Linked DNA regions of Thermoleptolyngbya sichuanensis A183. Each later gene encodes a partner of the first gene's protein in a complex. Links are inferred from orthologs where the notes say so. Each region holds a gene or a part of one and is shown on either strand. Other genes may lie near its edges.

Region 1 (4,512 bases):
CTTAAGAAGCCTGAAACTCTTGGCATGTGTGGCTTTGAGGTCATGTTTGCCCAGGAAAAGCGGTTTCTCGGAAATCCTTGATTAACAAGGCTTTCAGGCTCCTTTACAAATTAGCTCTTAGAGCCAGTCCTAGGCAGTGTCTTAAAACTTTCTAGGTCGTTGATTGCCTTGAGTCGATCCCCCTAAATCCCCCTTATTAAGGGGGACCTCCGGAGTGGTTCGGCTCAGTTCCCCCCTTTTTAAGGGGGGCTAGGGGGGATCGAAGGGTTTTAAAACATGCCCTAGAACGAAATAATCAAAAAGCTGTCCTGAAACTTAGCGCCCGTCACCTGGCGGCCGCTGAGTTCGGGCGGCAGAGCGATATTGCGGCGCTGGTCGCCTGCTTCGACGGTGACTTCGGGGCCAGACTGAATGAGCTTCACCTGAGTTTTGTCGAAACCGGGAAGGAAAAGAGCCACCTTGCGCTCGGCAATATTGACGGCGATCGCCCTGGGAGCCTGACTTGCTTGGGTAAAGTCGGGCAGGGCCTCGATCAAAGGCTGCCAGTCTTGCCCTGGATAGTTTGGCAACGCAGTCACCGGGAGCGGCGCAAACTCTGGGGCGATCGCACTCCCGTCAGACGACTGATTGAGAATCACGCCGCCCACAGTCAACCCCACCTGCTGGGCGCTGCCCCAGAGATACTTGGCAGTGGCGATCGCCGCCGCATCCTGCGTCGTCACCAAATAGGCAGCAACACGGCTGGGATCATTGACCGCCGCTTTGCCCCGCTCCATGAGATTATTGCTCTGCTGCATCGCGGGCTGGTCAAACAAATCGCCCGACCAGTTCACATTTAGCACCGCAGCGGCGACGGGCTGCACAAAGGGCGACACAGCTTTCCACAGGTCAGAATCCGCCACCACCTTGCGGAAACGGCGAAAATACCAGGTGGCGATTTCCGGCATCCCCAGCATTCGCAGCGTAGACAAATCCCCCGCACCGTCGTACACGATAACCTCATACTTGCCACTGCCGTCAAATTCCCGCAGGGCATTCAGCGCCAGCGCTCCGTCCATTCCCGGCAGGATGCCCAACTCCTGACCGTAGACCGCTTTGAGAATCGGCGTGCGGAGGTACTGCGCTTCCTGACGCTTGAGTTCCTCCCAACTGGACTCCATCAGCGCGGTAGATTGCAGGTGGACGGCGCTCAGATTTGCGCCAATCTCCTGGGGCGTTGCGCCGACGGATGCACCCAGCAGCAGACCAAAGGCGGGGCCGGGGTCTTGTCCCACCAGCAGCGTCCGCTGACCCTGCAACGCGAATTGCTTTGCAGCGGCGATCGCCACAGTCGTCCGTCCGGTTCCGCCTTTGCCCAAAAACGTCAGGATGAAACTCATGCGTCTCCCTAAGAAACGACCTCTAGCTCGTCTTCAAAAAACCAGGTGGAAAACTTGTCATCAAACTGCACAACGACCCCCACGCCGCTGCCATCCGTCATTTTGAAATCTTGAACCTCGCCCACTTGCCCCAGGTGCTTCACGACGGCTTGACCCGTGCGATCGCGCAACCGACGAACCCGAACCTTTTGACCAATTTGCATCTCGACACTCAACGATCGGCAAACAATTAGCCAGTGTATCAGTCTATTGCGCTGTATTGCGCCCCATTTAAGCGATATTGTGGTGACTTGGTGGCGCTTTTTCTCAGACCAGCGCAGGGCTGAAGTTTGGGCAGAGAAATTTCGTCGAATGTTTGCTGAATTTTTGTGGACTCTTCAATATCTTCAATAGGCGATCGCAATGCTGGCAAAACGAATCTTGCCTTGCCTGGATGTGAAGGCGGGGCGCGTGGTGAAAGGCGTGAACTTTGTCAACCTGCGGGATGCGGGCGACCCCGTGGAACTGGCGCAAGTCTACAACGATGCCGGAGCAGATGAGCTAGTGTTTCTAGACATCACCGCCACCCACGAAGACCGCAACATCATCTATGACGTGGTGTATCGCACGGCGGAGCAGGTGTTTATTCCGCTGACGGTGGGCGGCGGCATTAGCTCCCTAGACACGATCAAGCAACTGCTGCGGGCAGGGGCCGATAAGGTGAGCATCAATTCCTCAGCTGTGCGCGACCCAGATTTTATCAACCGGGCGAGCGATCGCTTTGGCAATCAGTGCATCGTCGTCGCCATCGATGCGCGACGGCGAACCGATCCCAACAATCCCGGCTGGGATGTCTATGTGCGCGGCGGGAGAGAGAATACGGGGCTGGATGCGCTCACCTGGGCCAAGGACGTGGAACAGCGCGGCGCGGGGGAACTGCTGGTGACCAGTATGGATGCAGACGGCACGCAGGCGGGCTATGACCTGGAACTGACGCGGGCGATCGCCGAACAGGTGCAGATTCCAGTCATTGCCTCCGGCGGGGCAGGCACCTGCGCCCACATCCATGAAGCGCTGACCGAGGGCAAGGCAGAGGCGGCGCTGCTGGCTTCCCTGCTACACTACGGCCAGCTTACGGTTGCCGAGATTAAGGAGTATTTGAAGGGACAGCAGGTGACGGTTAGGGGGTGATGGGAAGAACGAAAAACGAAAAACGAAAAACGAACCTCTTCCCTCTTCGTTCTTCCCTCTTCGTTCTTCCCTCTTCCCTCTTCCCTCTTCGTTCTTCCCTCTTCCCAAAATCTCTAGGTTACCTTAAGAGACACTTTTCTGAGGAACTGTTACAATGTGAAATATTACAAAACGTTACATTCCTATAAGAATGATTTTTATCCTGTTCATCGTCGTAGCGCTGGTGGCATGGGCACTGCACCTCATGCAGGAGGCGCTTGACCGTAAAGAGTTTTCGCTGATGCTGGCGGGCTTTTTGGTTTCGATGGCGGCAGCGGCGCTGGTCGCGGTGTATTTCCTGGTGGGTCATTTCGTCGGCTACATGGATCAGATGTCCCAACGAGCCGAGTGGACAGAACAGTATTACGAAACCGCCGAGTTTGTGTTTCCCAGCGAACTGATTGTGGAAGAACCAATTGTGAACTATGCAGGAATGACCGACGCAGCCCGACGCTTCCAGGGCGCGATTTCTGCGGTTCACCCCTGAGCTTGTCTGAGCTTTGCAGCGCAGGTTTTACTTTAAGCTAAGGGCGGCGATCGCCAAGCAGCCCCAGCCCACCATCAGCGCAGTGCCCCCAATTGGCGCAACGGCTCCCAGCACTTTCACACCGCTAAGGCTGAGGGCGTAGAGGCTGCCAGAAAAGATCAGCGTCCCTGCAACAAATGCCCATCCCGCCGCGTTCAGCCAGCCTAGCCCCGCCTCAGCCCGCAGCAGCAATAGCCCCACCAGGAGCAGCGCTAGCGCGTGATACATCTGATAGCGCGTGCCCGTTTCAAAAATTTCCAACATACGATCGCTCAGTTTGGGCCGCAGCGCGTGGGACCCGAAGGCTCCAGCAGCCACAGACAGCCCGCCGAGAATAGAGGCGATCGCCAGAAAGATTTGGCTCATAGACATCTGGTTCATAAGTTCTAGCTGAAAACTCAATACAATTCCTCGATACACGCCTCGGATCGATTCTTCCAAGCGACGCTATCTAAATGGCACTAAGAACGAACTGCTAAAAGCCCCGCACCAACTAGCAATCCAAAATCCACACCAATTGAATCCACACCAATTGCACCGTAGCAGGTTCTCAGCGTTTGGCTCAAGCGCGGCTCTATCTGCAATACAATTTGATGGTTTATATGTCCTGCGATAAAGCCTTCCATGTCTCTCCGTTTGTATAACACCCTGACGCGACGAGTCGAGCCGTTTGAGCCGCTGGAACCCGGCGTGGTCAGGATGTATGCCTGCGGCGTGACGGTATACGACTATTCGCATGTGGGCCATGCGCGGAACTATATCGCCTGGGACACGCTGCGGCGCTATCTGCTGTGGCGCGGCTACGCGGTGAAATACGTGCAAAATTTCACCGATATTGACGACAAAATCATTCGGCGATCGCACCAGGAAAACGTGCCCTGGAACGTCATCACCGAAACCTATATCCAAGCATACCTGGACGACATGGATCGGCTGAACATCCGCCGCGCCGACGTATATCCCAAGGCCACCGAAGTTGTGCCGCAGATCGTCGAGTTCATCCAGTCGCTAATCGATCGCGGCTATGCCTACGAATCCGGCGGCGACGTATACTACGCTGTCGAAAAATTTCCCAGCTACGGCAAACTGTCGGGGCGCAGGCTCGACCAGATGGAAGCCGGGGCCAGCGGCCGCGTCGATGAGGAAGCGGCGAAAAAGCACCATCCTCTAGATTTTGCCCTGTGGAAGGCGGCAAAGCCCGGTGAGCCGGAGTGGGATTCGCCCTGGGGCAAGGGACGACCCGGCTGGCATATCGAATGCTCGGTGATGGTGCGCGAGGAACTGGGCGACAGCATCGACATCCACACGGGCGGGCAAGACCTAATCTTTCCGCACCATGAAAACGAGATCGCCCAGTCGGAGGCGGCGCTGGCCAAGCCCCTGTCGCGCTTCTGGCTG
Region 2 (3,751 bases), 110 kb from region 1 along the record:
AGGAGATCGAACCGTGGTTGAACCGCTGCTTTCTGGAATTGTGTTGGGCTTGATTCCCGTGACGCTGGCTGGTCTGTTTGTCGCGGCTTATCTGCAATATCGCCGGGGCGACCAGTTGGGTCTGTAGACACCCTCTGCCCGCTCTCCGTGTTGAGTTACTGTGTACACACAAGTCTTGTATGCCTAAGCGGCGATGCTTTGATCCCCCCTAGCCCCCCTTAAACAAGGGGGGGACTGTATCCGGAGTGACCCGCAGCAGGGAGAATTGGCTCGAAAGTCCCCCTTATCAAGGGGGATTCAGGGGGATCTTTCAGAGCTTGATATAGGCAGTCGAGATGTGTGTACGCAATAGCCAAGTGAGATCTCGCAGGGGACATTTGAGACGCACCCCAGCAACCCTTGAAAAAAACCTTGTGAACTACCGCTAGAAATTTCTGGAAAATTGTCGGAATGGAGGCCCTTTTGGGGGTCTCTTTTTATAACTTGCTCGACTCCTTCAACCCCCATTCACGCCAACCCCTCATCTTGCCACCCAAAAAACATCAGCGCCGTATTGCCATAGACCTTCTCGCGGCAGGGAACTAGGGGCGCGATGCGGGGCAGCAGGGTCGCTAGGGCCGTTTCAGAAAAGCGATCGCCCCCGTGTTCGACCGCCAGTTCGCCATCGGGGGCCAGAAGCTGATGACGGGCGATCGCCTCCAGTACGGGTTCATACAACTCACTGGCGTAGGGCGGGTCAAAGTAAATCCGGTCGAAGCGTTGCCCGCTCAGTTTTGGTAGCATTTGCCGCACATCGCCGCGCAGCAGCCGAAACTGCTGATCCGGTTTGGCGACAGTTTGCCAGTTTTCTGTGACCACGGCGGCGGCCCGCCCAGACTGCTCGATGCCCACGACCAGCACCGCGCCGCGACAGAGCGCTTCGGCCCCCATTGAGCCACTGCCGCTGCACAAATCCAGCCAGCGGCAGCCCTCGATTTCCCCTTGCCAAATATTGAACAGCGCTTGCCGTACCCGCGAGGGCGTGGGGCGGGTGTCGCCGCCAGGGAGGGTTTTAATCAGGCGGTTGCCATAGATGCGGAGAGACATGGTTAGTGGTCGGCAAAAAAATAGGGGGTCTGTTGCCCCCCGATCTCCAGTTTGGGTTCACCATAGGGCGATCGCCCCGACAGTCGGCAGCTAGCCGCGAATACCCGCAAGTTCTTTGGCCTGCACTGAGGCAACGAAGTTGGCCAGCAGCTTTAGCCCGGTGTCGGAGGATTTTTCGGGGTGGAACTGGACAGCCATCAGGTTGTCGCGGGCGATCGCTGCGGTTACGGTTTGCGACCCGTGGGTGGTCGTAGCCGCAATCACTCCTGCATCAGCAGGGTCGGCATAGAAGGAGTGGACAAAATAGACCCAGGGATCATCTGCAAGCTGGTTCCACAGGGGCAGATTGGGCTGCCGAAGCTGCAACTGGTTCCAGCCCATGTGGGGAATGGTGATGCCCGGTTCATAGCGGAAACGACGCACCCAACCAGGGACGATGCCCAGACCCGGTTCGCGTCCTTCTTCGCTGCCGTCCAGCAAGATTTGCAGCCCTAGGCAAATGCCCAGGAAGGGTTTGCCGCTGGCGATCGCATCTTTGAGGGGCGAGATCAGGTCGCGATCGCGCAAATGCTGAATTGCCGGGTCAAACGCGCCCACACCAGGCAGCACAATGGCATCTGCCCGTCCGATATCCTTGGCCGAATCGGTGACGTGGGGAGTGGCTCCAGCGTTGGCCAAGCCTTTGCAGGCCGAGTGTAGGTTGCCCATGTCATAGTCCACAACGGCGATCACGGTCATAACAGTTGCTCCTGGGTGGGTGGAGAATAATTTTCCTATTCTAAGCGCGGAGGCAAAACGAATGCCGGGTCTAAAGAGATTTGCAAGATTTGCTACATTTAATGGCTAAAACGTTGTCAAACTTGACTGAACGGGGGGAAGAGGGAAGAACGAAGAGGGAAGAGGGAAGAACGAAGAGGGAAGAGGCTGACTGCCTGACACATCTCTGGAAACCCCTGATTTCTCGTAGGGGACGCTGGCCCAAAAGCTCCTCTGACCAAGCCCTCCGGCTCCAACTCAGGAGCTATGGGCTTCGATCCCAAGACAACGAATTTTCTGGGCTTTCGGGACTTGTGTCAGGCAACCAGGGGAAGAGGGAAGAGGGAAGACCAGGTTTTCGTTTTTCGTTTTTCGTTTTTCCTTCTTTCGTTTTTCCTTCTTTAGATAGATGGAGAATAGAAAAATACTGCTCCTTTTGCTCTGTGGCTCGAATTGCGCTGAACCAAATTACGCGAATCTTTAATGCAACGACGGCGATCGCCGATATTACCTTTGAAGTCCCCGATGGGCAGTTTTGGGTGATGGTGGGGCCGTCGGGCTGCGGCAAATCGACGATTTTGCGGACGATTGCGGGGCTGGAGATGGCTACGTCGGGCGATCTGTATATTGGCGATCGCCGCGTGAATGACCTGCCTGCCCGCCAGCGCGACGTGGCGATGGTGTTCCAAAACTACGCGCTGTATCCCCACATGACGGTGGCGGAGAATCTGGCCTTTGGGCTGCGGATGCGGGGAGCGGATGTCCGCACGATCCAGTCGCGCATCGAAGCGGTGGCCCAGTCGCTTGGATTGACACCCCTGCTCGATCGCAAGCCAGGTCAACTTTCCGGCGGGCAGCAGCAGCGGGTGGCGCTGGGTCGGGCGATCGCCCGCAAGCCCCAGGCGTTTTTGATGGACGAGCCGCTGAGCAACCTGGATGCCCAACTGCGCGACGACACTCGTGCTGAACTGAAGCAACTGCATCAGCAGCTTGGCATCACCACAATCTACGTCACCCACGACCAGACTGAAGCCATGACCCTGGCGGATCAGATCGTCGTGCTAAACCAGGGCCGGATTCAGCAAATCGGCCCACCCCAGGAAATCTACCAGCAGCCTGCAAATCAGATGGTGGCGACGTTTGTGGGCAATCCGCCAATGAATCTTCTAAACGCGGTCTATTTAGAGAATAGGCTGCACATCGGCGAACAAGTCCTGCCCTGTCCCGCAGAGTTGCAGTCGGTGCTGGGCGATTCCCGTAGGGAAAGTGCGCCGCACCGCTTGCGCGAACGCGTCGCGAATCGCCCTGAACGCTCCATCAACCTGGGCATCCGGCCAGAGCAGTTGCAAATTGCGCCCGATGGGATTGCGCCCGATGGGATTGCGCCTGATGGGGAAGATGGCAGACTGGTGGCACAGGTGACGCTGGTGGAGCCGCTGGGCCGCGAAACGCTGGTGCGGGCAAAGCTGCCGGGGGTGGCGCGTCCGATCAACCTGCTGGCTGCGCCGGAGCGGGCGGTGCAGGTGGGCGATCGCCTCTCGCTGCGGTTCGACGAGCGGGCGCTGGTTGGGTTTGATCCAGAGACGGGCGATCGCCTCCGGTAGTCCTTCTATTCGTTTTCCCAGTTGGGAGATTGCTCCGGCGCTTTGCCGTGGCGCTCCAAAATCTTGTTGCTGCCCCGCTTGGGTTTTCCAGGCTGAATTTCCTCAAGCTGCACATTAAACTCCCAGCAGTCGCCAAAGTCGAATAGGTAAGTCATCGACATACCAGGCTGTAAAGGCAGGTCGCCAATCAGCACTTCGTTACTGGCTTTTCTGTCGCGCCAGTCGTTGTAGGGATGATGAATTTCAACCGTGCGACCCATCGCGTCTTTGAAGGAAAATAGATCGAGATGATCCGAGTCGAAATC

What was found.
Region 2: the proteins of hisF (region 1) and hisH are in contact, whole or in part, in a crystal structure (PDB 6RU0), measured with the Thermotoga maritima proteins. The link is inferred for Thermoleptolyngbya sichuanensis A183 from one-to-one orthologs. Residues at the interface, in WP_004080486.1 of Thermotoga maritima: Met1, Leu2, Ala3, Arg5, Ser40, Glu41, Asp45, Glu46, Ala70, Glu71, Ile73, Asp74, Ile75, Pro76, Phe77, Asp98, Lys99, Ser122, Gln123, Glu161, Thr195, Leu196, Asn247, Arg249, Glu251; in WP_004080484.1 of Thermotoga maritima: Asn15, Arg18, Arg22, Arg117, Leu118, Pro119, His120, Met121, Gly122, Trp123, Asn124, Asn134, Gly135, Tyr136, Tyr138, Val140, Tyr158, Glu180, Lys181, Ser182, Ser183, Lys184, Ile185.

The regions. Positions count from the first base shown.
Region 1 is NZ_CP053661.1:1,685,035-1,689,546, forward strand. Bases 900-3,665 are described here. They hold hisF (imidazole glycerol phosphate synthase subunit HisF), read left to right. Parts: upstream 900-1,781; coding sequence 1,782-2,549; downstream 2,550-3,665. Other genes in these bases: HPC62_RS07115 (Get3/ArsA fold putative tail anchor-mediating ATPase NosAFP), read right to left, coding at 900-1,379; petP (cytochrome b6f subunit PetP), read right to left, coding at 1,388-1,582; HPC62_RS24285 (hypothetical protein), read left to right, coding at 2,740-3,075; HPC62_RS07135 (DUF423 domain-containing protein), read right to left, coding at 3,103-3,480. In the rest of the region: more of HPC62_RS07115, read right to left, coding at 282-899; cysS (cysteine--tRNA ligase), read left to right, coding at 3,739-4,512.
Region 2 is NZ_CP053661.1:1,791,419-1,795,169, reverse strand. The notes cover bases 1-2,879. They hold hisH (imidazole glycerol phosphate synthase subunit HisH), read right to left. Parts: upstream 1,825-2,879; coding sequence 1,177-1,824; downstream 1-1,176. Other genes in these bases: HPC62_RS24045 (ABC transporter ATP-binding protein), read left to right, coding at 2,286-2,879; rsmD (16S rRNA (guanine(966)-N(2))-methyltransferase RsmD), read right to left, coding at 508-1,086; petG (cytochrome b6-f complex subunit V), read left to right, coding at 14-127. Outside these bases: more of HPC62_RS24045, read left to right, coding at 2,880-3,446; HPC62_RS07595 (IS1096 element passenger TnpR family protein), read right to left, coding at 3,452-3,751. UniProt on the Escherichia coli protein: IGPS catalyzes the conversion of PRFAR and glutamine to IGP, AICAR and glutamate. The HisH subunit catalyzes the hydrolysis of glutamine to glutamate and ammonia as part of the synthesis of IGP and AICAR.